2 regions of the Clostridium sp. JN-9 genome follow, and region 1 is predicted to be linked to the other one. Evidence: predicted binding sites of a transcription regulator. Region 1 holds the regulator's gene; the other holds the start of a gene.

Region 1 (15,729 bases):
GAAATTCTTTAAATTCTTTCAATTGCCATAGGAAATATAGGTACAGAAGAAGTATTTATGCATAAAAAGGGATTAATAAACTTGACAATATATCAATTCTAATATAAAATTAATACAAATTCTGGTTTATCATAAATTGAATTACCAATTGAATAATTATGACACCTTTTCTATGCTTTTACATAATAATTTATATATACTTTATAATTAAGCAAAGGAGGTGTTAATATGAATAACGCATACTTAATTTATTTTATAATCATTGGTGTTATTATAGTAGCTATTGGTATAGTTATTGATATATATTTAAAGAAAAAAGTATCATTGACAAAGATAGCTAATGCTGAAGAGGAGTCTAAAAAGCTGCTTGAAGATGCTTCTAGAGAGGCTGAGGCAAAAAAGAAAGAAGCCATTTTAGAGGCTAAAGAAGAAATTCATAAACAAAGAACTGATTTTGAGAAAGAATCCAGGGATAGAAGAAATGAAATTCAAAGACTGGAAAGAAGACTCATACAAAGAGAAGAATCATTAGATAAAAAAAGCGATATGCTTGAAAAAAGGGAAGAAAATATTAATAAAAAACAGCAGGAAATTGAAGAAGTAGAAGCAAATGTCCAAAAGTTATATGCATCTCAAAGAGAAGAACTTGAAAAATTATCAGGTTTAAGTACTGAGGAAGCAAAGGACTTGCTATTAAGTAAAGTTGAAAAGGAAATTAAACATGAATCTGCTGTAATGATTAAGGATATTGAAACTAAAGCTAAAGAAGAAGCCGATAAGAAAGCGAGAGAAATAATAACTTGCGCAATACAACGTTGTGCTGCAGATCACGTTGCGGAAACTACAGTTTATGTTGTTGCTCTGCCAAATGATGAAATGAAGGGCAGAATAATTGGCAGGGAAGGAAGAAATATTAGGACTCTGGAAACCTTAACAGGTGTTGACTTGATTATTGATGACACACCAGAAGCTGTAATTCTTTCGGGATTTGATCCTATAAGGAGAGAAGTAGCTAGAATAGCACTTGAAAAATTAATAGTTGATGGTAGAATTCATCCGGCAAGAATTGAAGAAATGGTGGAGAAGGCTAAAAAAGAAGTTGAAAATAACATTCGTGAAGAAGGAGAACAGGCTACTTTTGAAACAGGGGTACATGGTCTGCATATAGAGCTTATAAAATTACTAGGCAGATTAAAGTATAGAACTAGTTACGGTCAAAACGTACTAAAACATTCTATAGAAGTATCTTCCCTGGCTGGACTTATGGCTTCAGAGCTTGGTATGGATCCAACCATGGCTAAAAGAGCTGGACTGCTTCATGACATAGGCAAAGCAGTTGATCACGAAGTTGAAGGACCTCATGCTTTAATTGGTGCGGAAGCAGCAAAAAAATATCACGAATCTTCAATTATTGTAAACGCAATAGGTGCTCATCATGGAGATGTTGAATATCAATCATTGGAGGCTGTTCTTGTGCAGGCTGCAGATGCTATATCAGCTGCAAGACCGGGGGCTAGAAGAGAAACTTTAGAAGCCTATATTAAAAGATTAGAAAAACTTGAAGAAATAGCAAATACTTGCGAAGGTGTAGAAAAGTCATATGCCATTCAAGCTGGAAGAGAAATCAGAATTATGGTTAAACCAGAAGAAATTGATGATGCTGGGTCTATAGAATTGGCAAGGAGTATTGTTAAGAAAATTGAAAGTGAATTAGAATACCCTGGTCAGATTAAAGTTAATGTAATAAGAGAAACCCGTGCCATTGAATATGCTAAATAAATAGATTTATAAAAATACACAATAATTCCTCTTGGATTTTGTAAATTTTAGAAAATTTACTGAATATAAGAGGAATTTTTAGTTATATGTAGAATATTTAAAATAGTAGTAATAATTACAATTAAGATAATATAGGAGGTTCATTATGGAAGTATTAAAAGTTTCAGCAAAATCAAGTCCAAATTCTGTGGCAGGCGCATTAGCAGGTGTTTTAAGAGAAAGAGGAGCAGCCGAAATTCAGGCGATTGGTGCAGGTGCATTGAATCAGGCCATTAAAGCTGTGGCAATTGCAAGGGGCTTTGTAGCGCCAAGTGGAATGGATTTAATATGTATACCTGCATTTACAGATATAGAAATAGATGGAGAGGAAAGAACTGCTATAAAATTAATAGTTCAACCTAGATAAAATAATTTTTAGTACCTTGAAGGACTTGAATTCAATTCAAGCCCTTTAATTTATTGTGGAAATGTGATAAATTATAAACTGTTGAATTATATACTTTGCAATATAAAATATTTTGGAGGATATTATGAATATAAAGGGACTTATACAACTAATTAGACCTAAACAATGGATTAAAAATTGTTTTGTATTTGCTGCAATAATTTTTTCAGGTAATTTTCTAAATATAACAATGTTATATTCTAATATAGTAACATTTTTATTATTTTGCCTGACTTCTTCTTCCGTATACATTTTGAATGATATTGTTGATATAGATAAGGACAGATGTCATCCACAAAAGAAATATAGACCGCTTCCAAGCGGGAAGGTATCTATAAAGTCTGCTGTTATACTGGATATATTAATAGTTATATCTGTTGCGCTTCTATCATTTTTGTATTTGGATATAAGAATATTATTTATTTTTGCAGTATATTTTGTAATTAATATACTGTACTCATTTAAATTAAAGAATGTAGTAATAATTGATGTAATGATAATAACCTTTGGTTTTGTGTTAAGAGTTGAAAGTGGAAGTATAGCAACCGGGGTACAGGTTTCACCATGGCTTTTCCTATGCACTATCCTTTTATCATTATTCTTAGCATTAAATAAAAGGAAAAGTGAGATTATTACTTTGAAGGATAAAAGCGCTAATCACAGAAAAATATTAGAAGAATACAGTGTTGCAATGATAGATAATATGTTAACAATAGTAACACCCTCAATATTAATGGCATACAGCTTATATACATTCAGTACAGTACAAAGTAAAACTATGATGTATACTATTCCATTTGTTTTATACGGGATATTCAGATATGAATATCTCATGGACAAGAAAAATATTGGAGGAAAACCAGAAGATGTTTTTGGCAGTGATCTTCCATTCCTAGTTAATATAATATTATGGGTAATTTCATCACTTATTATTATATACTTTAAATTATAAGGAGAAACAAAATGTATTTTGAAAAAATAACAACTAGAGAACATAATAGATATTATTTCTATATGTGTATTTTAAGCTTATTATTAAGCATACTATGGGTTTTATTTATTAACTCAGTTCCATTTTCCGATTTTGACTACTACTACAATTTAGCTAAACATATAGCTAATGGGGGTAAGTGGGGAGATACATATACATCTGTCGGCTATGCCATAGTGCTTGGCGGTGTTTTTAAAATATTTGGGGCAAGCGTTATGGTAGGAAAGATATTTAATATTGTTCTTACATTAATAAATAATATACTATTTTATAATATCTTAAATTGTGTTAATTTAAATAAAAGAGATAAAAAGATAATTTTTACATTGTTTGTATTGTTTCCAAATAATATTTTTTATAATAGTATTTTATGCACTGAAATACTATTTACATGTATACTGCTGTTAACAACTTTGGTTTATTTTAAGGATATAAAATACAAATATATAATTATGGGTATTTTAACTGGTATAAACAGCCTGGTAAAGCCTTTCTTCATAGTTATTTTCTTCGGTGTATTTATAGTAGAAATTTTAAAAGATAAAAAGTTTACTAAGGCCTTTACAAAAAGTATGACTGTACTTATTGTTTCTTTGATAACAATTTCTCCCTGGATTTACAGAAATACAAAATATATTGGTGAATTTACATCTATTTCAAATAATGGGGGTATTGTATTATATATAAACAATAATTCCACAAATAATATGGGAAGATGGATGCCCTCAGATAATGTTGAAAACTCAATTACAGTTACAGATAAATATAGATCTTCTAACAGAACACAGCAAAATAAAATGCTGTCACAGGCTGCAAAAAAGTGGATAGTTAATAATCCTAAAAGATTCATGGAGCTTGGCTTTAAAAGATTATATAATACATACTTTTTAGGGGATGACATTGGATACAGTATCTATGGATCAAGTCTTAGCAGTGCAGCAAGCCATAAATTATTTATCATTACAAATATTATAAGGAATTTAATATTTATTCCGGGAACTATAGGAATCTTAGCATATTCGATTTATATAATTGTAATGATATTTAAAAATAAAACTCAGAATTTAAATAAATGCAGTTTATTTTTCTTAATTTTATATTACATGTTTTCTTGTGTTTATTTTATCACTGAGGGACAGTCCAGGTACTCATTTCCTATTATTTTTGTAATGATATATTTCTTTTATTTTACATTTAAAAATGTCTTTAGTTATTTTACAAATAAGGAGAATCTGCTATGAACATGCTAGGTTTAATATTAACATCTGTTTTTTTAGGAGCTATGGGCCAGGTACTGGTAAAACTTGGTGCCACAAATTTAACTTTGGATTTTTCATCTAAATATATACTTTCAAGCATTTTGTCCATACTGAAAAATGTACCTGTTATGTGCGGCATAATATCTTATGGAATAAGCTTTTTACTTTGGATAAAAGTTTTAAGTAAGGTTGAGCTTAGTTATGCATATCCTATGGTAAGCTTAGGATATGTAATTGTTATGATATTTTCGTATTTCTTATTTAAAGAAAATATTTCACTTTTAAGGGTCATAGGGGTTATATTTATTATTATTGGTGTTGTACTCATATCAAGAAGCTAATTGCATAGATTTAATAAATGAATTTATATAGTTTAAATGTTTACAAATTGAAAGATAAATGTTATATTTATATCAATTGAATAATAACTTTCATTTTTTAGAAAAGATGAAAAGTTTAAGTTGTGGGGGTAATTAATATGATATTGTCAAAAAAAGCACTTCAAATTGAACCATCATTAACACTATCAATAACTGCAGCAGCAAAAAAAATGAAACTTGAAGGAATTGATGTGGTTGGATTTGGGGCCGGGGAACCTGATTTTAATACACCTTTAAATATTCAGCAGGCTGCAATAACTGCAATAAAAAAGGGGTTTACAAAATATACAGCAGCATCGGGAATAATAGAACTAAAAGAAGCTATAATAAAGAAGCTTAGAAATGACAATAATATAAAGTATAATGCATCACAAATTATTATATCAACTGGTGCAAAACAGTGTTTGTCAAATGTATTTCAAGCTATATTGAATCCAGGTGATCAGGTTTTAATTCCAATACCATACTGGGTAAGTTATCCTGAACTGGTGAAATTGGCAGACGGTATACCCGTATTTGTAAAAACATCTGACAGTAACAATTTTAAGTACACTATTGATGAACTGGAGAAAAATGTAACAGAAAAAACAAAAGCCATTTTAATTAATAGTCCAAACAATCCTGCTGGATTTGTTTATTCAAAGGAAGAATTAATTTCACTTGCTGAGTTTGCAAAGAAACATGATATATTTATAATATCAGATGAAATATATGAAAAACTTATATATGGAGATGAAAAGCATATCAGCATAGCAAGCCTTTCTAAGGATGCTTACAACAGGACTGTAGTAATAAATGGAGTTTCAAAGACATATGCCATGACAGGATGGAGAATTGGATATGCTGCAGGCCCTGAGGAAGTAATTAAGCTTATGTCAAATATTCAAAGCCATACTACATCAAATGCAAATTCTATAGCTCAATATGCATCGGTAGAGGCATTAAATGGAGATAAGAGTGAAGTTGAAAAAATGATACAGGAATTTGCAAAAAGAAGAAATTATATGGTAGAAAGACTTGATGAGATTAAAGGATTAAGCTGTATTAAACCTAAGGGAGCTTTTTATGTAATGGTTAATCTGGATAGTGCTATAGGTAAAAAGGCAGATAATACAGTTATTGAGGATTCAATAGTATTTTCAAAGTTACTTTTAGAAAAGGAAAAAGTGGCGGTAATTCCTGGAGCAGCCTTTGGAATGAATAATTATATAAGGCTTTCATATGCAACTTCAATGGAGAATATTAAAAAAGGACTGGATAGAATTAATAGATTTATGCTGTACATTAAATAACTATTAATTTTATTTGAGATATTTTATGACTTTTTAAGTTTTTTTTAAATTAAATTGTGCAAAATGTAATTTATTCTAAACTTCAGGTTGAACTTTTGGTCAAAAATGATATAATTATGTAAGTGGTGTTTTACACAATAGTATATAATACAAATTAATAGGGGTGAAATGAATGGTATCTAAAGAAGTTATAGTAAAAAGCTCAACAGGCTTACATGCTAGACCAGCTACTTTGTTAGTAAAAAAGGCTTCTTCTTTTAAATCAGATATATCTGTAGAATTTAATGGAAAGAAAGCAAATGTTAAAAGTTTAATTGGTGTATTATCTCTTGGAGTAACTAAAGATTCCAAGATTAAAGTTATTGCATCAGGCGATGACGAAGCTTTAGCAGCTGAAGAAATCGTTAAACTTATTGAATCTATAGAAGAATAATATTGATGTATAAATAAAAGGCTCCAAGGAGCCTTTTATTTATTATGCTTTTATGGAGCTTTTCATTTTAATAAGAATTAATATCATATTAAGACCAGCAATACCTAATAAAATATAAATTATTCTTGCAATCATAGGAGCAGGCTCACCAAATATTGCTGCTATTATATTAAAATTGAACAGCCCTAATAATCCCCAATTTATGGCCCCTAAAATAACAAGTATAGAAGAAATTTTGTCCATTAAATTAAATTTATACATTAAAGTCCTCCAAACATATTATTTCCTAATAGATTATATTTAAAAATATGAAAAATAGAACATATTTTATAAATAAAAATAGAAATTGACGAACATAATATATACAATAATAAATAACATATGCTATAATATGAATGAATTGTATAAAATATATATTATTATGCGTAAGGAGAATTTAATTATGAGAAATACATATAATACTCCATTAAACTCCAGGTATGCTTCTAAGGAAATGAGCTATTTATTCTCAGAAGAAATGAAATTCAAAACCTGGAGAAAATTATGGATAGCTTTAGCTGAAGGAGAGAAGGAATTGGGATTACCCATCACTGAGGAACAAATAAATGAGCTTAAAGCTTACAAAGATAATATAAATTATGATGTTGCAGAGGAAAGAGAAAAGGTTGTCAGACACGATGTAATGAGCCATGTATATGCCTACGGAGTTCAATGCCCTAATGCAAAGGGCATAATTCATCTTGGAGCAACCAGCTGTTATGTTGGAGATAATACAGATTTAATAATAATGAGAGAAGCAATGCTTTTAATTAAGAAAAAGATTATAAATATTATAAATGCTTTATCAAAGTTTGCTGTAAAATATAAAGAAATGCCTACTTTAGGTTTTACTCATCTTCAGCCAGCGCAATTAACCACTGTTGGAAAAAGAGCAACATTATGGATTCAGGATTTGATTCTGGATATAGAAAATTTAGATTATGTTATTGAAAACTTAAGATTCAGAGGAGTTAAAGGTACAACAGGTACACAGGCAAGTTTTATGGAATTGTTTAATGGTAATGAAGAACTTGTAAAAAAACTGGATAGGATAGTTACAAATAAAATGGGATTTACTAAAGAATTTATGGTCACAGGGCAGACATATCCTAGAAAAGTTGACTCAATAATATTAAATACCATTTCTGAAATTGCACAAAGCGGGTATAAATTCAGCAACGATATCAGACTTCTTCAAAGTATGAAGGAAATTGAAGAGCCTTTTGAAAAAAATCAAATAGGATCATCTGCCATGGCATATAAGAGAAACCCAATGAGAAGTGAACGTTTGGGTGCTTTAGCAAGATATATAATCGTAAATTCATTGAATCCTGCAATAACAGCAGCTACTCAATGTTTTGAAAGGACGCTTGACGATTCTGCTAACAAGAGAATAGCAATACCAGAAGCTTTTCTTGCATTAGATGGAGTTCTTAACCTGTATTTAAACATAAGCAGCAATTTAGTTGTTTATGATAAAGTTATCAAATCCCATGTGAATAATGAGCTGCCATTTATGGCTACAGAAAATATTCTAATGGAATGCGTAAAAAGAGGAGGAGACAGACAGGATCTTCATGAAAAAATCAGAATTCATTCTATGGAAGCTGGAAAAAGAGTTAAGGAATTAGGATTAAATAACGACTTAATTGAAAGAATAATAAATGATAAAGCCTTTGGACTTTCAAAAGATGAAATATTGTCTTTAATTGATCCAAAAAAGTTTACTGGAAGAGCTGCAGGGCAGGTTGATGATTTTATAGCAGAACAGGTAAAACCTATTTTGGAATCAAATAAAGAAAGTCTTGGTGTTGAATCAGAAATAAATGTATAAATAAAAGCATGAAGCAGGTTAGCTTCATGCTTTTATTTTTACTTAAACAAATGAGGATTAAAGTTAACATAATAAGTATTATTAATGTTTTTAATGCAGGTATACCATTTGCTCTGATTTATAAATATAAATAATAATAAAATTTAAAGGTACAAAAAGCTAGTTGATACACATTCTAAAAATATAATAAACATATAAAACGGTGCTATGTCAAAAATTGTAACTATATATAAAAATGAATCAACATAATTATGCCCAGGCTGTGAACTGTTATGATTGTGGTAATAATGCCCATAATTAATAACATGTGTTAATAACTTATTATTAAATTATTTTTGTATAACTGTATCAATAATATTAAATGTAAGGTATAACAGATATTATCAGCAACCCTCTTTTACAGTTATACCATTCTCAATTGAAATTAACATATTGAAAGGTGATATATTATTATAAAATGACAAATATATACAACATATTTACTGAGCATTCAAATTGCTGACTATAGTATAGAAAAATAGATAAAATTTTAATAATTCTAAGTTATATATAAAATATTTTAAAAACATTATTGCAGTAAATAAAAAATTTATTGAAAAAAGAAGGATTTTCACTCCCCTGCGTAGAATATTATATTCGCTAAATAACCATTTAGCGAAGTTGTAACTTATTTTTATTGTAAAAAGAAGGCGGAATAATGAAATATGATTTGAAAAATGTTTTTGACCCGGATTTGCCCAAAAGCGTTAATGACTTTTTTAATTATTTAGATACCATCAAGGGAAAATCAAAAAATACTATAGATGGCTATAAAGTTGATCTAACAATGTTTTTTAGATTTTTAAAATTATATAAAGGTATTACAAGTAAGACGGATGCATTTGAGCAGATAAAGATAAATGACATTGATAATAAATTTATAAGAGATATCAGTCTCCAGGATCTATATGCTTTTATTGCCTTTGCTGAGAGCTATAGAAATAACGGAAATTATGCCAGAGCCAGAAAAGTAGCTACTTTGAAATCCTATTTTAAATATCTTCAAGGCAAAGCAAAGATAATAGATGAAAATCCTGCTATGGAGCTGGAATCTCCAAAGATAAATAAGAGAAACCCTATTTATCTTACATTGGATGAAAGCAAAAAGCTTCTAAAATCTATTGATGGCAGATATAAAGAACGGGATTACTGCATTATTACCATTTTTTTAAATTGTGGATTAAGACTTTCAGAGCTTTGCGGAATAAATATTTCTAATTTAAAGGAAGATACTCTTACTGTAATTGGCAAAGGAAATAAGGAAAGAACAGTGTATCTAAATAATGCATGCATTAAGGCCATTAATAATTATTTGCAGGTAAGGAACCTGGATTTTGATAAAATTAAGGACAAGGATGCCCTTTTTATTAGTAAGAATTATACAAGAATTAATAAAAGATCTGTTGAATTAATGTTAAAGAAGTATCTGAAACAATCTAATTTAGATGTGGAAAAATATACTCCTCATAAGCTTCGTCATACTGCTGCCACTTTGATGTACAAGTATGGTAATGTGGATATCAGAAGTCTGCAAAAGATACTTGGGCATGAGAATATTTCAACTACTCAGATATATACACATGTTGACGATGAAAAACTTAGAGAAGCTGTAAATTCCAATCCTCTAAGTGATGAGGAAGAGTAAAGCAAAAGCATGGAAGGATTCAGCCCCATGCTTTTTACCATTAATTTTTGTATTTTGATGGCTTGAGTTTTATTAAACCTGGAAATTGTTCTTCAAATAAACTATCTAATTTGGTGTTGTCTTCTAATACTTCACCTAATCCATTAACATCATCAATAAATTCCACATTCATGTCCATTACGTCAACATAATCATCATTATTGTAATTTGAATCATGTTCTTCCGTTGAGTAATCATCATCTAAATATTCATCATCGGAGCAGTCATCCTCTGAATATTCATCATCAGAACAATCCTCATCATGGTGTTCTTCTATATTAGTTTCTTCATGCTGGATTTTATCAGCATATTTTTCATCTTCAATAATTTCATCTATTTTAATTGCCTTTGTGTCTATCCACTGCTCTTCCAGGCATTTACCGCAGTTATTGCATATTTTATTTGGGTCTAAATCACAAATATCGCATTTCCCGCAATCATCACAGGATTTATTATCGTCAAATATACATTTTTTTTCTTTCATCATTTTATCCCTCTAATTTATATAATTTCGTTTATTTTCTTGTACATTATATCAAAGTAATAATATTTTATCAAATATATATATTGTGTTTTTTGGGCATAATAAGAACATAAGTTTGATGTTTCACATTTTATATGATATAATTACTTTAAAGATTGTGAGGTGTTGATGAATGACCGAACCTAAAAGTTCAAAGCAAAAAGAAATATATGATTACATAAAAAGTCAAATACATTTAAAAGGTTATCCCCCTTCTGTTAGGGAAATATGCAGCGCTGTAGGTCTGAGTTCTACATCTACTGTGCATGGCCATTTAGCAAGACTTGAGAAAAAAGGCCTGATAAGAAGGGATCCTACTAAACCAAGGGCTATTGAAGTTTTAGAAGAAACTTCTATGAGAAAAGAATTAGTGGATATTCCAATCATTGGAACTGTAACTGCCGGAAAGCCAATTTTGGCAATAGAAAATATAGAGGATTCTTTTCCTATACCTATCAGTTATATTAAAAGTAATAATCAGCATTTCATGTTGAAGGTTAAAGGCGAAAGTATGATTGATGCAGGTATATACAGTGGAGATTTAGCAATTATTGAGCAGGTTAGCACTGCAGAAAATGGCGAAATTGTTGTTGCGCTAATAGGAAATGAAGCTACTATAAAAAGGTTTTATAAGGAAGAAGGCCATATACGTCTTCAGCCTGAAAATAAAACTATGAGTCCAATTATAGTTGATGACTGTCAAATCCTTGGCAGACTTGTTGGATTATTTAGAGATTATAAATAAAAAATATAAGCTGCTTATGTTAAAGCAGCTTATATTTTTATCTATTTTGAATTTTTTAAAACCTCTGTAAGTGCAATTAATATTCCTATTTTAGCATGGTCAAAATTCAAACCGCCTTGAAGATAACCTATGTAAGGTTCCCTTATTGGTGCATCTGCAGAAAGTTCTATGGATGATCCCTGAATAAATGATCCTGCTGCCATTATTACCTTATCTTCATATCCTGGCATATCCCATGGCTCGCATTGAACAAAGGAATCAACTGGGGACCCCTTTTGAATTCCCTTACAAAAACTTATCAATTTATTTTTATCATTAAATTTAATGGATTGAATTATATCACTTCTTTTATCTGTGTACTTAGGAAGCACTTCAAAACCTGCAAGTTCCATGATCCTGGCACAGAATATTGCCCCTTTTAAAGCTTCAATAGAAACATGAGGAGCAAAGAATAAGCCTTGAAACAAAAGCCTCATTACACCAAAGGTAGAGCCGCACTCTCCCCCTATTCCAGGGACAGTCAGCCTGTATGAAGCTTGCAGCACATATTCCTCTTTGCCTGCAATATATCCTCCTGTTGGAGCTATTCCTCCACCAATATTTTTTATCAAAGAACCAGCAATTAAATCAGCTCCTACTTCAGTAGGTTCTTTTGTGTCAATAAACTCACCATAGCAATTATCTACAAAGCAGATAACATTTGGATTAATATTTTTTACAAAATCAATTATTTCCTTTATTTCAGAAATAAGTAATGATTTTCTCCATCCATAACCTGTAGAACGCTGAATATGAACTATTTTAATACTTGCATCAGTTGTTAATGCTTGTCTGATTCCATCAAAATCTACTTTTCCCTGGCTGGTTAAATCTATTTGTTTGTATTTAACGCCAAAATCTTTTAAAGAACCAATATTCTTATTACCGCTGATTCCAATAATGCTATGTAAAGTATCATATGGTTCTCCACATACAGAAAGCAGAGTATCACCGGGTCTTAAATTGCCAAAAAGTGCTGCACCTAAGGCATGTGTTCCATTGACGAAATGAGGTCTTACCAAAGCAGATTCAGTATTAAAAATCCTGGCATATACTTTATCAAGGGAGTCTCTTCCTATATCTCCATATCCGTAACCAGTAGAATTTGTAAAATGTGAATCGCTTATTCTTTCATCCTGAAAAGCCTTTAGTACTTTTATCTGATTAAATTCCCTAATCTCATCATATGCATTAAACTGAGAACTTATATCCTTCATAGTCTGTTCATATAAATCTATCACGGCATCACTTATGCCATATGTATTTTTTAAATTATCCTTTGTTGCGTCAAGCATTTACTACTTAACCTCCTTCTAAAAAAGTCACTATAAAATATAATCTAAAGTAAATATCCATAGAGTAACAAAATATATAATAGCATATAAAAAAAGAATAGGCAAACTGGAAGCCTATTCTTAAATTTCATCTTCTTCGTTACTTGTAAATAATACAGGTTTAAATGGAGTTATTGTGGATATAGCATGCTTATATATCATCATTTGTCTTCCATCACAATCTAATACTACGGTAAAGCTGTCAAAACCTTTAACAATACCTTTTAACTGAAATCCATTTGTCAAATAAACAGTTACTGTTATTTTATTTTTTCGAGTGCTATTTAAAAATATATCCTGAAGATTGTTTGTAGTTTTATTCATATATTTCACCCTCCATACATAAGTTTATCTTTGTTTAATTCTATATTAATGTAGTAAAATCCTTTATTTTTAATAAAATAATTGCTCCTTTATTCTGCCTTTTATGTACTTAACAATATCATCTTCACTGGAAAAGGAATCCTTATCCACCCACTGAACTCTGTTATCTTTTCTAAACCATGTTAACTGCCTTTTTGCATAGTTTCTGCTGCCCTTTTTAATTAAATATACGGCTTCATCAAAAGAAATTTTACCTTCTAAATAATAGAGCATTTCTTTATACCCTATTCCTTTCATGGATTGCATGTTTTCATTTAACCCCATGTGTTTCAGCATTTTTACTTCATTGACAAGACCACTTTCAATCATTTTATCTACTCTTTGATTTATTCTGTCATATAGTTTTTTTCTGTCCATAGTCAAAACGAAATAAGTAATGTTATATGGAATATCATGAACCTTTTTTTCTGAATTAAACCTACTAATTGGAGTGCCAGTTAATTTATATACCTCTAATGCTCTTATTACCCTTTTTAAATCATTTGGAAACAATTTATGGTATGATGCAGGGTCAATATCTTTAAGCATTTCATGAACATAAATTTTACCCTTTAAGCTGGCCTGCTCCTGAAGATATTTTCTATATTCCATATCGCAGTCAGCAGCTGTAAAATCATAATTGTTAATCAACGAGTTAATATATAATCCTGTGCCCCCCACCAGCATAGGAATTTTGTTATTTAAAAGAACACTGTCAATTGCCTCTTCTGCCATGCTTTTATAATCAGAAACAGTAAAATTTTCTTTTGGATCTAAAAAGTCAATTAAATGATGTACAATGCCATTCATTTCTTCTTTTGTTACCTTAGCTGAACCTATATCCATGTATTTATATATCTGCATTGAGTCTGAGGATATAATCTCTCCATTTAATTCTTTTGCAAGTTTTATGGAGATATGAGTTTTTCCTACTCCCGTTGGGCCTGCCAGGATGACTAAGTTTTTCATTATTTTCCTCCTTAGTATGTAGATATTTATTTTTCTACTGTTTATTGAATTCTTTTGAACTTTTTTTCAATATCATATAAATCCATTTTAATAATTGTAGGCCTCCCATGAGGACAGGTAAATGGATCTTCAATATAACGCAGTTCTTCAATTAAAGATTTCATTTCAATATCACTAAGAGGGTCATTTGCCTTAATTGCTGCCTTACAAGCCTGGGTTGCAATGGAATTGTATTTAACAGCATCTTTTTCCCCTGTTCCCATATTCTTTAAATTATCTAAAATATCCATAAAAAGATTTTTTAAATTAGGCTTGCCTAGTATAACAGGAACTTCTCTGATTGTTATGGTATTATCCCCAAATATCTCTATTTTAAAACCTGTGTTTTCGAATATTTCCTTAAAGTCGTTATAGTATGCAAAATCCTCTGGAGTCAGCTCTACAACTAATGGTGATAAAAGTAACTGGCTCACTACATGTTTTTCTAAAATACTTTTTTTAAATTTTTCAAATAATATCTTTTCATGAGCTGCATGCTGATCAATCATATAAAGAGTATCATTATATTCTGCAATTATATAGGTTTTATGAAATTGGCCTATTATATTTAATGAAGGAAATTTTGGAACTCCTTCAGTTTTGCTGATTTCATAATTAGCGGTTTTATTTGTTTTTTCAGTGACTAAATAGTTTTCTTTATTTAAATTAACGTTATTAGCAGTATATTCAGCTTTTGGATGTATATTTGTATTTTCCTTATTATTTTCTGAAATATAATGACTATAATTATTGTTGGAACTTATTTCATTTATATTACCATTAGATTCACTTTTCAGATCAATTGGTATCTGCACTATGGTTTTAGGCATGCTTTCAGATGAGGTATCTTCCTTATTAAATGATTTAAATAAATATTGTCTTAACGCTTCATGAACAGCATCGAATACCAATTTATAAATATATCTGTCATCTCTGAATTTTAATTCTGATTTAGTTGGATGAACATTAACATCAATAAATTCGGGGTAAATATCCAAGCAAAGTATAAAAAAAGGAAATTTATTTATAGTTAAAAATGATTTAAATGCATTTTCTACAGCTGCAGTAATGGATTTATTTTTTATATACCTTTTATTAACAAAGATACTTTGATTATTTCTGCTTCCCCTGCTTATTTCAGAATTTCCAATAAACCCATACACAGAAGCAATATCAGAAACTTTTTCAAATGGTATTATATTTTCATATATACTTCTGCCATAAATGCTTCTAATGGTTTCTTTCATGCTTCCAGTACCATAAGTTGTCATAACAGTTTTACCATTGTTTATATACTTAAAACTAATATCAGAGTTTACTAATGCCAGTCTGCTAATAATATCTGAAATAGATGCTGTTTCTCTTTGGGGAGATTTTAAAAACTTCTGCCTTGCAGGTACATTATAAAATATATCAGATACACATATAGAAGTTCCCACATTGGATGCAGCTTCAGATATTTTTTCTACTTTGCCTCCTGAAATTTTTATTTCTTTTCCAAAATTAAAATCTCTTGTTCTGCTTTTTAGAGTTAATTTTGAT
Region 2 (15,729 bases), 980 kb from region 1:
GGTAAAGCCGTTGCTTTTGCTACTTTTGGTGAATTTAGGGCATGGCCAGCCTATAAATATACAATTGAACATTCTGTATATGTTAATAAAAATTATAGAAAAAGAGGAATGGGAATGAAATTAATGAAAGAGATAATAAGGATTGCTCGTGAGAGAGGATATGTAACTCTTGTAGCAGGAATTGATGCTGAAAATGAGGCTAGTATAAAAATGCACCAGAAACTGGGATTTGAATTTTCAGGTATAATTAAAAAGGCTGGGTTTAAATTTGATAAATGGCTTGATCTGGCTTTTTATCAATTAGACTTAACAAAGCTTTAATTTTTAATTAAAAAGTGAGGTAAAAAATATGACTGATAAAGAAAAAATGATAGCAGGGAAGCCATATATGGATTCAGGTAAACAACTTGCAGGAGAACGTGAGCGTGCTAAGGAATTTATATTTGATTTTAATTCTTCACATCCAAAGGAATATGAAAAAAGAAATGATATAATCAGGAAGCTTTTTGGAAAAACAAAAGGCAGCTTTTATATTGAACCTCCATTTCGATGTGATTATGGATACAATATTTCCATAGGGGAAAATTTTTATTCAAATTACAATTGTATTATTTTAGACTGTGCAAAAGTTACTATTGGCGATAATGTATTTTTTGCACCAAATGTAGGCTTGTATACTGCAGGCCATCCTATTCATTATGAGATAAGAAATACCGGAATGGAATATGCATTTCCAATAACAATAGGAAACAATGTATGGCTTGGCGGCGGAGTAATTGTTACACCGGATATTACTATAGGAGACAATGTGGTAATAGGTGCAGGAAGTGTTGTTACAAAAGACATTCCAGCTAATGTTGTGGCTGCTGGAAACCCATGTAAAGTATTAAGAGAGATTACAGATGAGGATAAAAAGTATTATTTTAAAAGGCTTACTATAGAATAATTATAGGTGGATTATAAAGGATCAGGTAAGCTGTAAATTATCTGATCCTTTAAAGTAAGTACCATATTAATCAATAATATTAACAAATTTAACTGCATATAAATCGCCTAAAACTTTTACGTTGGTTGCAGTATCCCTTATAATAATATAACTAATACCCACAGCTTCTAATATACCATTTCTGTCCTGAGTCTGGTTAGTTCCAATTAAGAAGGTCACATTTACCCTTTTACCTATTTGAGTTTTTAAATACCCCTGAGTATATTGAGTGTCTAATTGAGTTGGGGAACCTGGTGCAACTTCAAAATTTTCTGGGGAAGGAGTAGTTGTAGGCGGCTTAGTACCTGCTGAAGGCATCTGTGGAGTTCCAGGCATCATTGGAGTGCCGGGAATAGGTGTACCAGGCATAATGGAACCAGGCATAATGTAACTGCCGGGCGGCATTAAACCTCCGGGCACTACTGGTGTTCTGTAAAATTGATTCATATAATTAAAATAACACTGAGGAAACATTCTTTACCTCCTGGTAATAAATAATTTGACAAAATGATTTTTTTAAGTCTGAAAATAAAGTGCTGTTGGATTATAAAAACAATGGTTTATAATTTTAACCTGAAAACTACCGGTACCGTTATAGGGGAACGTGTATGGACATGGAGCAAAGGGATTAAAGTACCATAAGGAATAGCCAATGGTATATAATCTATTGCCTGCTAATGCCCAATCAGCAATGTCATAGTGTATCTGCTCCGGGGGATTTGCCCATATTGTCTGAGGATTAGCAACACCTCCAAGAACTGAACGCATACAATCAAACTGCCCGTTTTGATAAATTACTTTTCTTATATCACCTTGACCAATGGTATGATATTCACCATCAGGAACTCTTACCCTGTTCATAATTACAGTGGCAACGCCCTTCATACCATTTTCGCCTTCACCACCGGCTTCGCATTTTATAAGCCTCGCCAGTAACTCTCTATTAGAGTAAGACATCCATAATCCACCTCATTAATTACTCATATTATTATTTTATTCACTTCAATATAAAATGTTACAATTTAATAAAATCTAGTCTTGTTTATAAAAGCTTATTCAAAAAATTAATTGTATATTTACTTGCAAATAGTTATAAATATATATATAATTAATAAATAATAACATATTGAAAACACAGTGATTATAAAAGCTGCGATTTATGAATTTCTTCAGAGAGCCGATGGTTGGTGAGAATCGGTGAAATGCTGAATCTTTCCACTTTTGGAGCTGTTGGTGATGAACCAGAAGGCTGGTATCCTTTATTTTACTATTGTCGAGAGGCTGATTTTTATTTTAAGTCAGCAATTTGGGTGGCAACGCGGATTACCTCCGTCCCAGTTATATATGGGACGGGGTTTTTTATTTTAAATACATATTATTCATATAAATTAGGAGGTAAAATATGTTAGATCTAAAATTTGTAAGAGAAAATCCTGAAATAGTAAAACAAAACATAAAAAATAAGTTTCAGGACAATAAGCTTGGATTAGTAGACGAAGTAATTGCTTTAGATGCTGATTTAAGAAATGTAAGGCAGGAGGCAGATGCTTTAAGAGCTGGAAGAAATAAAATTTCAAAGCAGATTGGCGGATTAATGGCTCAGGGTAAAAGGGAAGAAGCAAAGGAAATGAAGAAAAAGGTTACTGCTGATTCAGACCATTTATCTGAGCTGGAAGTAAAAGAAAATGATTTACAAGAAAAAATTAAAAAAATTATGATGGTTATTCCAAACATAATAGATCCAAGTGTTCCTATAGGTAAGGATGACAGCGAAAATGTAGAACTTCAGCGTTTTGGAGAACCCGTTGTACCTGATTTTGAAATTCCATATCATACTGAAATAATGGAAAGATTTAATGGCATAGATTTAGATAGTGCCAGAAAGGTTGCAGGTAATGGCTTTTATTATCTTATGGGTGATATAGCAAGACTTCAGTCAGCAGTGATTTCCTATGCCAGAGATTTTATGATAGATAGAGGCTTTACATATTGTATTCCGCCTTTTATGATTAGAAGTGATGTTGTAACTGGTGTTATGAGCTTTGCAGAAATGGATGCCATGATGTATAAAATTGAAGGTGAAGATTTATATCTTATTGGAACCAGTGAACACTCAATGATTGGTAAATTTATTGATACAATACTGCCTGAGGAAAGTTTACCTCAAACATTTACCAGTTATTCTCCCTGCTTTAGAAAGGAAAAGGGAGCTCATGGTATAGAAGAAAGAGGAGTGTATCGTATTCATCAATTTGAAAAGCAGGAGATGATCGTTGTATGTAAACCAGAGGATAGTATGATGTGGTATGACAAACTGTGGAAAAACACTGTAGATTTATTCCGCTCATTAGATATACCTGTTAGAACTTTGGAGTGCTGCTCAGGCGACCTTGCAGATCTTAAGGTAAAATCACTGGATGTAGAAGCATGGTCTCCCAGACAGAAAAAATACTTTGAAGTTGGAAGCTGCTCTAACTTAGGTGATGCACAGGCACGACGTTTAAAAATCCGTGTAAACGGCGAAAAAGGAAAATACTATGCACATACATTAAATAACACTGTTGTGGCACCTCCAAGAATGCTTATAGCTTTCTTAGAGAATAATTTAAATAAGGATGGCTCTGTAAATATTCCAAAAGCACTGCAGCCATATATGGGCGGTAAAACATTAATTAAATAATTAAAAAAACCAGGTTTTATGCCTGGTTTTTATTTATATATTATTGACAAATAAATTTATAATGCTATGATTATTGAAAATAGTATATGAGGAGGGTGTAAGTTGAATTCCAATACTATAAATTTAATTCAGATAATGCTGCTTATAATATGTTTCATTGGTATATTCTCTTATACTGTGTGCTCATATGAAAACATAAAGCATAAAGTTCAGGTAAATATCACAAAAGATATTTTAATTTTATGGTTTCAGTGTATAAAGAAAATACTGCCGGAAGATTATATTGCTTTCGAAAAGTATGGTATATGGAGATATATAGAACACTCTGAAATAGAAATGATGTTTTAAGCTAAAATTATTTTAGGGAGGATAAAAATGAACATCATTTTTAATTTATTAAATAATTTATTAAATTTATTTTTTAGTTTCACAGGAGACTGGGGACTGGCCATAGTTTTACTTACTGTTGGAGTGAGAATAATACTTTCACCAATGTCTTTTAAACAAAAGAAATCCATGCAGCAGCAGCAAAAACTTAATATAAAAATGCAGAAGATTAAGGAAAAATATAAAAATAATGAAAATAAACTTCGGGAGGAAATGAATAAACAATCTGCTGAAAATGCCAAAAGTATGCTTGGATGTCTTGTAACTTTACTTCAGCTTCCAGTGCTTTTCATTTTATGGAATGTAATTAATAAAATACCTGTGAATGTGGGAACGTACCTTATACCATGGGTATCAAGCATAAAGGTATCTGACAGCTACTTTATAGTTCCTCTTATATATATGCTTGTATCCTTAACCCCAAGTCTGCTTTCATATGTTACTTTTTTAAAAATTGAAGGACAGGCATCAATGAGTAAAAGAAATATTATAATAATGGCTTTAATGGGATTGTTTTTTGCTAAAGCAGTTCCAATTGCTGTTGGTATATATTTAATAACCACAAGTGCATTTAGTTTTTTTGAAGAGCTTGCTTTTAGAATATATATAAGAAAAGTTAAAACAGTTCCTCAATAAATTATAATAAAAAGTTCTGCTGATTCAAATGAGTTAGCAGGCTTTTTTATTGAAAATAATGATGGTACATTTACATTTTAAACAGTATCCATTTACATGTATTTATTTCATATTTAAGCTCGTAAATTTTTTCAGTATCATCTACTATGCTCTGGCATCTAAATAACAGCATATTATTACCAGCCAGTTTTTCTTTATCCTTTTGAAGTACCTTATGAACCTTTATTACCACAAAGCTTTCATCATCTGCTTTTATTCTAAACCTTAAAGGGTGAGGCACACCATTTTCCTCAAACCAGCATATCATCTGCACAGGTTTAGCTATAACTTTCATAGTAAATACAACCCCCTTTATTTAAAGATTAAAGATTAAATAACAACATTATTTATTCTTTGTTCTTTAATCTTTGTTATTTATTATAAAGTGCTTCCCATCATAGGAAAATCATTTTCATTAGTACCACCGGTTAATGGTTTTAATCCTGATTGCAAAAATGTGCATCTGTAAATAGATTTGGATCCAAATCTTAATCTAATACTGTCTATGGTCTTATCTATAGTTCTGTTTTTATCCATATTTTTTTCGTCAAATAATGTAATTTGGTAAAATTCATTAGTACAAAGCTCTGAAACCTGAACCCCAATATGCCTTAAAGGTTCATTCTGCCAGAGCTCATCAAATAGTTTGTATGCTTCTTCTGCAATTTTCATTGTAGAATCCGTGTAATAGTGCAGTTTTTTTTGCCTGCCATAGCCATAGAAATCGCTGGTCCTAAAGCTAATGGAAACTAAACTGCAAAAGTTTTTGGAATCTCTTAACCTCATTCCTATAGTCTCACAAAGAGATAAAATTACTTTATGAGCTTCTTCTCTATTTTCAATATTAAAGGGTATAGTGGTGGAGTTTCCAATGCCCTTAATGCTTATGTGATTGGATGTCCTAACCGGAGAATTTTCAATTCCATTTGCATAATTCCAAATAACAGCTCCATGACTTTTCAGCTGAGATTTTAATATATCTAAATTGTAATTTGCTAAGTCTCCTATTGTAAATATATTAAGCCTGTTAAGTTTGGGAACGGTAGCCCTGCCTACCATAAAAAGGTCACCAACATCCAGAGGCCACATTTTCTCCTTTATTTCAGATGGAAACAGTGATGTAACAGCATCAGGCTTTTTTATATCAGAAGCCACTTTGGCTAGTAATTTATTGCAGGATACCCCAATGGAAACAGTAAATCCAAGCTCTGTTTTAATTCTATCTTTAATTTCATTTGCAAGAGCCATGTAATCTGGATAAAGATTTTCCATGCCGGTAAAATCCAGAAAACATTCATCTACGGAAAAACGCTGTATGCATGGAGTATACTCCTTTAATAAGTTCATCATTGCATTGCTGCATCTTACGAATAAATCATAGCATGGTGAAACTATAAACAGCTGCGGGCACTTTTCAAGTGCAGAATATAATGGCTCTCCTGTTTGAATTTTATATTTTTTTGCAGGAATAGATTTTGCTAAAATAATGCCATGCCTGTTTTTAGGATCTCCAGCCACTACTGAAGGAATTTCCCTAATATCCATGGTGGATCCATGCTGTATTCTATCCACTGCTGTCCATGATAAATATGCAGAGTTTACGTCAACATGAAATATCAGTCTATTACTGCCCATACAAATTACTTCTTTCTATATAATTCTATATGTAAGTATTATATGTTAATTATAACGAACTTATGTTCCCATGTAAAGAGAAAAATTGAAAATTAATTTATCCTTGACAAAATATATATAATAACAATAAAATTTTACTTATATACTTAGAAATTTTTATAAAGAATAGGGGGGCAATAATGAATACTATAAGGAAATTTATAAGTTATTATAAACCTTATAAGGGAATGTTTTTTATGGATATGTTCTGTGCATTTGTTTTATCTGTAATAGACCTGGTTTTCCCTATGATTGTAAGGTTTTTGCTGGATGATGTATATACACAGGATGAAGCAAAGATAATTAAATATGTAGCTATAATAGGATCGGCACTTTTTATTATGTATATATTAAGATATTTCTGTCAGTACTATATAACCTCAAAGGGGCATATTATGGGGGCCAGAATGGAATCCGATATGAGAAGCGACATTTTTAATCATCTTCAAAGATTATCATTTTCTTATTATGACAATACTAACACAGGAAAACTAATGTCAAGGATTGTAACAGATCTTTTTGACATATCTGAGCTTGCTCACCATGGACCTGAAGATTTATTTATATCGCTTTTAAAAATAATAGGATCCTTTGCAATACTTATGAGTATTAATGTTAAAATAACAGCTATATTATTTTTCATAACTTTATTTATGATATACTTTTCATATTTTTATAATAAAAAAATGAAAGCTATTTTTGCTAAAAACAGAGAGAAAATTGCTAATGTAAATGCGCAGATTCAGGATAGTCTTTCTGGTATAAGAGTTGTAAAATCATTTTCTAATGAAAATATGGAAAGTAAAAAGTTTCAGATTGGAAATAATGAATTTTTGGAGACTAAAGAGGACAGCTATACCATTATGGGCAGATTCTACAGCATGAATGGATTCTTCCAGGGAATACTATATCTTTCTGTGGTACTGTTTGGAGGGATATTTATAAGCCAGGATAAGTTAAATGTGAATGATTTAGTAGTATACATTTTATATATAAATATATTTTTAAATCCTATAGATAAGCTTGTGAATTTTACGGAACAATATCAAAGAGGAATAACAGGCTTTGAAAGATTCCTTGAAGTTATAAATACTCATCCGGACATTGTGGATAGCAAGGATGCCATAGAGCTTAAGAATGTAAAAGGTGAAATAAAGTTTGAAAATGTATCTTTCAGCTATGACAATAGAAACACAATACTTGATAATATAAATGTAAAAATAGAACCTGGGAAAACCCTTGCCATTGTGGGGCCTTCCGGTGGAGGTAAAACTACATTCTGCAGTGTTATTCCAAGATTTTATGAAGTTGATAAAGGGTCAGTAAGCATAGATAATATTAATATAAAAAATATTAAAATTAAATCCTTAAGAGATAATATAGGAATTGTCCAGCAGGATGTTTATATGTTTGCAGGAACTATAAAAGATAATATTTCTTATGGAAAACCAAATGCCACAGATGAAGAAATAATTGAAGCAGCTAAAATGGCAAATGCTCATGAGTTTATTATGGGACTTGAAAATGGGTATAATACCTATGTAGGAGAAAGAGGAGTAAAGCTTTCAGGAGGACAAAAGCAGAGAATATCAATTTCCAGAGTATTTTTAAAGAATCCTCCTATTCTAATATTAGACGAAGCTACATCTGCTCTTGATAATGAGAGTGAAAGACTTATACAAAAATCACTAAATCTTCTTTCAAAAGACAGGACTACCATTATCATAGCACATAGATTAAGTACTATCAGAAATGCAGATAATATATTAGTTCTCACAGAAGAAGGAATTAAAGAAAAGGGAACCCATGAGGAACTAATAAATAAAAATGGGATATACGCCAGACTTTATAATATGCAGTTTGAAATGTTTTAGTCAAAATAGCTTGATTTTTGTCTAAAATTAAGTTATTATAAAGATACAATGAATTAACGAATTATAGAACAATAAAAATGAATAATGTTCGTACTCATATATGCTTGATAATGTGGTTCAAGTGTTTCTACCAGGCAGCCGTAAATTGCTGGGCTATGGGTGTTTAATACTATAACATGTAAGATAGTTATATACCTTTTTAAACTCCCGAAAATGGGGGTTTTTTTATTTTATATAAATATTAAACATATTGTGTAGGGGGATAAAAATGAAATTACTTGAAGAACGTATTATAAAAGATGGAAAAGTCATAGGCAATGAAATTTTAAAGGTGGATAGCTTTTTAAACCATCAGCTTGATGTGAATTTATTTAATGAAATAGGTAAAGAGTTTAAAAATAAATTTAAAAATAAGGAAGTAACTAAAATACTAACCATTGAGACATCTGGCATAGGTATTGCATGCATAACAGCCCAATATTTTAATGTACCGGTTGTGTTTGCCAAGAAGCATGCAGGAGTCAATATGGACACTGATAATTATGAATCAAAGGTTTTTTCATTTACTAAGGGAAAAGAATACAGCATTAAGGTATCAAAGAAATTCTTAAATCCAGGTGACAAAGTATTAATAATTGATGATTTTTTAGCCAGCGGCAGTGCAGTATTAGGACTTATGGACTTAATAGAACAGGCCAAGGCAGAAACTGCTGGTGTTGGAATAGTAATAGAAAAAAGTTTTCAAAATGGAAGAAAAGCTGTAGAAAAAAGGGGAGCTCATGTAGAGTCCATGGCTATAATTGAATCCATGAATAATGGGAAAATAATTTTCAAATAATAATAAATAAAAAATAAGGAGGATTTTATTAATGAAAAAAATACTTAGTTTGGCTGTAGCACTGATAATGCTGGTAGGAATTGTATTCACAGGATGTTCCAGCAATACAGGAGATACAGCTAAAAAAGCTGCAGGCACTGGAAAGAAAAATATAAAGGTAGGTTTTCTATATGTTGGACCTATAGGTGATGGCGGTTATACATATGCACATGATCAGGGAAGAAAATACTTAGAAAAGCAGCTTGGAGTTCCTACTGTTTACAAGGAATCAGTTAAAGAAGATTCAGCAGAAGTTCAAAAAGCAGCTGAGGATATGATAAATCAAGGATGTAATGTAATTTTCGGAACAAGTTTCGGCTTTATGGATGGAATGGCAGCTGAAGCTAAGAAACACCCAGAAGTTACATTTATGCACTGCTCAGGATATAAAACAGCAGATAACTTAGGAACATATTATGGCAGAATGTATCAGGTAAGATATTTAACAGGTATAATTGCAGGCATGAAAACCAAGACAAATAAAATAGGTTATGTAGGAGCTTTCCCGATTCCAGAAGTAATAAGGGATATTAATGCTTTTACATTAGGAGTTCAGTCAGTTAACAAAGACGCAGCAGTAAAAGTTGTGTGGACAAATACATGGTATGATCCAGCTAAGGAAAAGGAAGCAGCTAAGGCTTTACTTGCTCAGGGAGCAGATATAATTTCACAGCACCAGGATACAGCAGGGCCTCAGCAGGCAGCAGAAGAAGCAGGAGCTTTTTCTATTGGATATGACACAGATATGAAAGATAAAGCACCTAAAGCTGTTATGACATCAGCAGTTTGGAACTGGGGACCTTACTATGTAAAAACAATAAAAGCAATTCAGGACGGAACATGGAAAAGTGATCAGTATTTTGGCACAATTAATGATGGTATAGTTCAGCTTACACCTCTTACATCAAATGCACCTGCAGGTGCTCAGGCAGCTGTTGACAAGGCTAAGGCAGATATAGAAAGCGGAAAGAATAAAATATTTGCAGGACCTTTAAAGGATCAGACAGGAGCTGTAAAAGTTCCAGATGGAAAAGTTATGACAGATAAGGAATTATTAAACTTTGACTGGTTCGTTCAAGGTGTAGAGGGCAAAATAAGCAAATAAAGGTGGTAAATCTTATGGAAAATAAATCTCCATTTTTATGCATGAAAAATATTAGAAAAACCTTTGGAAGTGTAGTTGCAAACAATGATGTTAATTTAACAGTAAACAGTGGAGAAATTCATGCTTTGCTGGGTGAAAATGGAGCCGGTAAGAGTACACTAATGAACATACTGTCAGGAGTATATACTCCTGATAGCGGTTCTATTTTCATACACAATAAAGAAGTTAAATTTTCTTCACCTAAGGATGCAATTAATGCAAAAATAGGAATGATATATCAGCATTTTAAGTTAGTAGAAAATCTATCAGCACTTGATAATATTTTACTTGGACAGAAAAATAGTTTTTTTATAAATAAAAAAAATGCTTTAAAAAGGATTAATGAAATATGCAGTAAATATGATTTGGAATTTGAACCAGGTAAAATGGTATACAACATGTCTGTTGGAGAAAAACAGGTTTTGGAAATTATAAAGGTTTTATATAGAGGAGCAGATATATTAATTTTAGATGAACCAACTACAGTTTTTACACCACAGGAGAGCAAAAAACTTTTTAAAATAATGCTGAAGATGAAAAGTAATGGTTGTGCAGTTATTTTTATTACACATAAAATGGACGAAGTTATGACCATTTCAGATAGAATAACAGTTTTAAGAAAAGGTGAAACGGTTAAGACCATTGATAAGCGTGATACATCACCAAAGGAACTGGCAGAGCTTATGGTGGGTCATAAAGTAGATTTATCCATAAATAAAGCTGAATATAGTAATAAAAAATTGATACTTGAAGTTAAAAATATAAGTGCAGCTGACAGCTCAGGAATAAAAGTGCTTAAGGATGTTAGTTTTAAATTGTATAGCGGAGAAGTACTGGGAGTTGCCGGAATTGCAAATAGTGGACAAAAGGAATTATGTGAAGCCCTTGCAGGAATTTCTAAGGTTAATTCCGGGGAAATACTTTTTCAGGGAGAAAATATAGTAGGAAATAATCCAAGAGAGATAATTAAAAAGGGAATAAGCATGAGCTTTGTACCAGAGGATAGATTAGGAATGGGCTTGGTTGGATCTATGGACATGGTAGACAATCTATTGCTTAAATCTTATCACAACCAGAAAGGTGTGCTTTTAAGTAAAAAAGAAGCAGCAGTTAAAGCAAAGGAAATAAAGGAGAAATTATCTATACAAACCCCTGGCATTCACTATCCTATAAGAAATTTATCTGGAGGAAACATTCAAAAGATACTACTTGGAAGGGAACTTGATATAAATCCTAAAGTATTAATTATGGCTTACCCTGTAAGAGGTCTTGACATTAATACATGTTATACAATATATGATTTAATTAATGAACAGAAGAAAAAAGGAGTTGCTGTTTTATATATCGGTGAGGATCTGGATGTGTTAACTGAACTTTGTGACAGGATTATGGTGCTTTGCGATGGAAAAGTAACAGGTATTGAAAATGCAGAGGAAACCTCTAAATACAATCTTGGGCTGCTCATGGCCGGGAAAACCAGATTAGAGGAGGGGGCATAATATGTTTAGAGTTGTAAAAAGGAATGAAGTTTCAAGGAGAGAAAGCATAGCAATCAGAGCAGCTTCAGTGCTTCTGGCTTTAGTAGTTTCAGGCATATTTATATATGCTATTAAATTAAATCCTCTTCAGGTTTATGCCAGCATGTTAAAAGGATCCTTTGGCTCACCATACAGCATAAGGGAAACCATTAAGCTGGCTGTACCCCTCATAATTACAGCACTTGGAATATCCATAGCTTTTAAAATGCAGTTTTGGAACATTGGAGGAGAAGGCCAGATTATAATGGGAGCCTTTGCCAGTTCGTTTTTTGCTTTGAAGTTTCCTGATTTACCCAAACCTGTTTTATTAACCATTATGATAATTGCAGGAATTATAGGTGGGGGCTTATGGGCATTAATACCTGCTGTTTTTAAATCAAAATGGAAAACTAATGAAACCATAGTTACTTTAATGATGAATTACATAGCGTTAAAATGGGTAACATTTTTGCAGTATGGACCATGGAAGGATAAAACAGCTCAGGGCTTTCCAAAGATACCTAACTTTTCAGATAATGCAATTCTCCCTGATATTTTTGGAGTGCACATAGGTGCTGTTTTTGCAGTTATATTAGTAGCTGCAGTATATATATTTATGAATAGAACAAAAAAAGGTTATGAAATTGCTGTTTTGGGAGAAAGTGAAAATACAGCATTATATGCTGGAATTAATATAAACAAAACAATTATTATTGCAATGATGCTAAGCGGGGGGCTTTGCGGGCTTACAGGAATGATACAGGCTTCTGCCATAAGCAATACTTTATCTGTGGAAGTATCTGGAGGAGTTGGCTTTACAGCTATAATTGTAGCCTGGCTGTCATCTCTCAGTGCTCCTATTATATTAATTGTTGGAGTGCTGTTTGCAGCTTTAGAACAGGGGGGCTCATTTATACAAACTGCCTTTGGAATTCCAAGTGCAGCAGCTTCCATACTACAGTCAATGATATTGTTCTTTGTTCTTGGCAGTGAATTTTTTATAAAATACAAAATATTGATTAGTAATAATGCCTCTATAAAGGAGGGGAATTAAATGATTATATCATTTTTACAAGCAGCCATTGTAGCCGGCACACCTCTTCTATTTGCAACTGTAGGTGAAATAATTACTGAAAGAGCTGGAAACCTGAATTTAGGAGTAGAAGGCATGATGTTAATGGGTGCTGTTATGGGATTTATGGTAGGTTTTAAGACAGGAAATCCTGTTGCAGCAATGATTGCAGCAATGCTTGCTGGAGCTTTTGGAGCTTTTATATATGCTTTTTTAACTGTAAGCCTTAGGACAAATCAGGTAGTCACAGGTTTAACATTAACCATATTCGGAACAGGATTTTCAAGTTTAGTTGGAAAAACCCTTGTTGGAAAGGTAGCACCTCAGGGAATAAAGAATTTCTTTTATCAGATTAAAGTTCCTATACTTGGGGATATACCTTTCATAGGGCCAGTATTTTTCAACCATGATGCATTTGTGTACTTTGGATACATTATAGCAATTGCAGCTGGAATATATTTTTATAATACCTCTGCAGGTCTGAATTTAAGAGCTATAGGAGAAAATCCCGGAGCCGCTGATGCTGCCAGTGTTAATATAAATTTATATAAATATGTTAATATCCTTATTGGAGGAGCTTTATGCGGACTGGGAGGAGCATATTTATCACTTGTATATGTACCTGCATGGCAGGAAAATGTTACTGCAGGACGTGGATGGATTGCAGTAGCTTTAGTAATATTTGCAGCCTGGAATCCTTATAAAGCACTGCTTGGTTCTTATTTATTTGGAGGGTTGGATATTATTGGATTCAGGCTGCAGGGAACACATTTAGCTATATCTCAGTATTTAATTGATATGCTGCCATATCTTGTAACAATAATTGTGTTAGTTGTGGTATCCATGAAAAAGAGCAGAAAAAATGCATCACCGCAATCACTTGGCAATCCATATTTCAGAGAAGATAGATAATAAGCTTAAAAAAATTGTTGACTTTTTAATATAATCTATGATATTATACCAATAAAGCAAATATTGAACCTTTAATATCGGCCCAGAGAGGCGAAAAGGGAAGACCAATAGTTTATGTGGTATAAGTGCGTTTTTAGCATGCCTTCCCTTTAAAAGGGAAGGCATTTTTTATACCTTTAAATTTAACCCGGAGAGGTTAAGAAGGAGGAGTCGTAATGTTAAAAGGAAGAAGTTTACTAGACCCAATGGATTTTACTTTAAAGGAGCTGAATGAAATATTTAAGCTTGCTCATGAAATTGAGGAAAATCCAGAAGAATTTTTACATGTCTGTGATGGCAAAATTTTAGCCACACTATTCTATGAACCAAGTACCAGAACAAGATTTAGTTTTGAAGCTGCTATGCTTCGACTAGGCGGAAGGGTAATTGGTTTCTCAGAGCCTAATTCCAGTTCTGTTTCAAAAGGTGAAAGTGTTGCAGATACCATAAGGACTGTAGCATGTTATGCAGATATAGTAGCTATGAGGCATCCTAAAGAAGGTGCACCAAGAATAGCTGCAGAGTATTCACCAATTCCAGTTATTAATGCAGGGGATGGAGGACATCAGCATCCTACGCAAACTCTCACAGATTTATTAACTACCATGTCAATAAAAGGCACCTTATCAAATCTAACTATAGGCTGCTGCGGTGATTTAAAGTTTGGAAGAACGGTTCATTCACTTATAAAGGCAATGTCAAGATACAAGAATAACAAGTTTGTTCTAATCTCACCAGAAGAATTATCAATTCCGGATTATATAAGAAAAGAAATATTAGAAAAGAATAATATAGAATTCAAACAAGTGGAAAAAATGGAAGATGTAATGGGTGAATTAGATATACTATACATGACCAGAGTTCAAAGAGAAAGATTCTTCAATGAAGAAGATTATATAAGATTAAAGGACAGCTATATATTAGACGGAGAAAAGATGAAAAAAGCAAAGAAGGACATGATTGTTCTGCACCCTCTTCCAAGAGTAAATGAAATATCCTATGAAGTGGATAATGATCCAAGAGGATGTTACTTTAGACAAGCTAAATATGGAATGTATGTAAGAATGGCGCTTATGGCTAAACTTTTAGGAGTAAGATAGGGAGGAATTAATATGTTAACAATTAACAGCATAAAAAATGGAATTGTCATTGATCACATAAAGGCAGGACTTGGTATAAAAATATTTAACTATTTAGGATTGGATAAAGCAGATTTCCAAGTAGCATTAATTAAGAATGCAGAAAGTGAAAAACTGAATAGGAAAGATATTATTAAAATTGAAAATAAAATGGATCTGGATGTAACTGTATTAGGACTGATAGATCCAGATATAACAATAGATGTAATTGAAAATGAAAAAATAAAAAACAAAATAAAACTAGAACTTCCTAAAAAGGTTGAAAATGTTATTAAGTGTAAAAATCCAAGATGTATAACTTCTGTTGAAAGAAATATAGTTCACACATTTTACCTGGTGGATAGTGAAAAGGGAGAATACAGGTGCAAATACTGTGATGAAATCCATAAGCTGGCATAAGACTTATATCATTATATAGAGTTACAAAAAGGAGTGAAAGATTATGCAGCTGCTCATAAAAAATGTAAGGATAGTTGACTGGTCTCAGGATTTAACTGGAGATGTATATATAAATAATGGGAAAATCACTGAAATAGGAAGAGGACTTAAAAAATCCTGCAGCACCATTGAAGGGAACGGTATGGTGCTGATGCCTTCCTTTATTGATCTGCATGTTCACTTTAGAGAACCGGGTTACACATATAAAGAAGATATTGAAAGCGGAAGTAAGGCTGCAGTAAAGGGTGGATATACCATGGTAAATTTAATGGCAAATACCAATCCCGTGTGCAGTGATATAAAAACTGTAAAATAT

Evidence for each region. The regulator LexA, encoded in region 1, represses DNA repair genes until DNA is damaged. The targets are predictions, from matches to a motif close to CNAACANNTGTTNG.
Region 2: a site for LexA is predicted at 6,418-6,431, ahead of EQM05_RS03375 (DNA polymerase IV). Genes of this name have one in related genera too.

What each region holds. Positions count from the first base shown of each region.
Region 1 covers NZ_CP035280.1:1,668,444-1,684,172, forward strand. The annotation lists gene rny (ribonuclease Y) at 229-1,779, shown strand; gene spoVS (stage V sporulation protein SpoVS) at 1,925-2,185, shown strand; gene EQM05_RS08090 (decaprenyl-phosphate phosphoribosyltransferase) at 2,310-3,176, shown strand; gene EQM05_RS08095 (glycosyltransferase family 39 protein) at 3,188-4,456, shown strand; gene EQM05_RS08100 (SMR family transporter) at 4,459-4,815, shown strand; gene EQM05_RS08105 (pyridoxal phosphate-dependent aminotransferase) at 4,953-6,146, shown strand; gene EQM05_RS08110 (HPr family phosphocarrier protein) at 6,319-6,579, shown strand; gene EQM05_RS08115 (DUF378 domain-containing protein) at 6,622-6,840, opposite strand; gene purB (adenylosuccinate lyase) at 7,022-8,452, shown strand; gene EQM05_RS08125 (tyrosine recombinase XerC) at 9,150-10,136, shown strand; gene EQM05_RS08130 (hypothetical protein) at 10,177-10,662, opposite strand; gene lexA (transcriptional repressor LexA) at 10,832-11,443, shown strand; gene EQM05_RS08140 (methionine gamma-lyase family protein) at 11,485-12,777, opposite strand; gene hfq (RNA chaperone Hfq) at 12,898-13,140, opposite strand; gene miaA (tRNA (adenosine(37)-N6)-dimethylallyltransferase MiaA) at 13,210-14,148, opposite strand; gene mutL (DNA mismatch repair endonuclease MutL) at 14,190-15,729, opposite strand, start outside.
Region 2 covers NZ_CP035280.1:689,905-705,633, forward strand. The annotation lists gene EQM05_RS03335 (GNAT family N-acetyltransferase) at 1-321, shown strand, start outside; gene EQM05_RS03340 (sugar O-acetyltransferase) at 350-946, shown strand; gene EQM05_RS15945 (hypothetical protein) at 1,013-1,459, opposite strand; gene EQM05_RS03350 (cell wall hydrolase) at 1,502-1,942, opposite strand; gene serS (serine--tRNA ligase) at 2,388-3,665, shown strand; gene EQM05_RS03360 (hypothetical protein) at 3,768-4,013, shown strand; gene yidC (membrane protein insertase YidC) at 4,041-4,688, shown strand; gene EQM05_RS03370 (hypothetical protein) at 4,759-5,022, opposite strand; gene EQM05_RS03375 (DNA polymerase IV) at 5,106-6,362, opposite strand; gene EQM05_RS03380 (ABC transporter ATP-binding protein) at 6,542-8,275, shown strand; purine riboswitch at 8,350-8,451, shown strand; gene EQM05_RS03385 (xanthine phosphoribosyltransferase) at 8,544-9,113, shown strand; gene EQM05_RS03390 (BMP family ABC transporter substrate-binding protein) at 9,145-10,257, shown strand; gene EQM05_RS03395 (ABC transporter ATP-binding protein) at 10,272-11,795, shown strand; gene EQM05_RS03400 (ABC transporter permease) at 11,797-12,867, shown strand; gene EQM05_RS03405 (ABC transporter permease) at 12,868-13,797, shown strand; gene pyrB (aspartate carbamoyltransferase) at 14,013-14,936, shown strand; gene EQM05_RS03415 (aspartate carbamoyltransferase regulatory subunit) at 14,949-15,374, shown strand; gene EQM05_RS03420 (dihydroorotase) at 15,418-15,729, shown strand, end outside.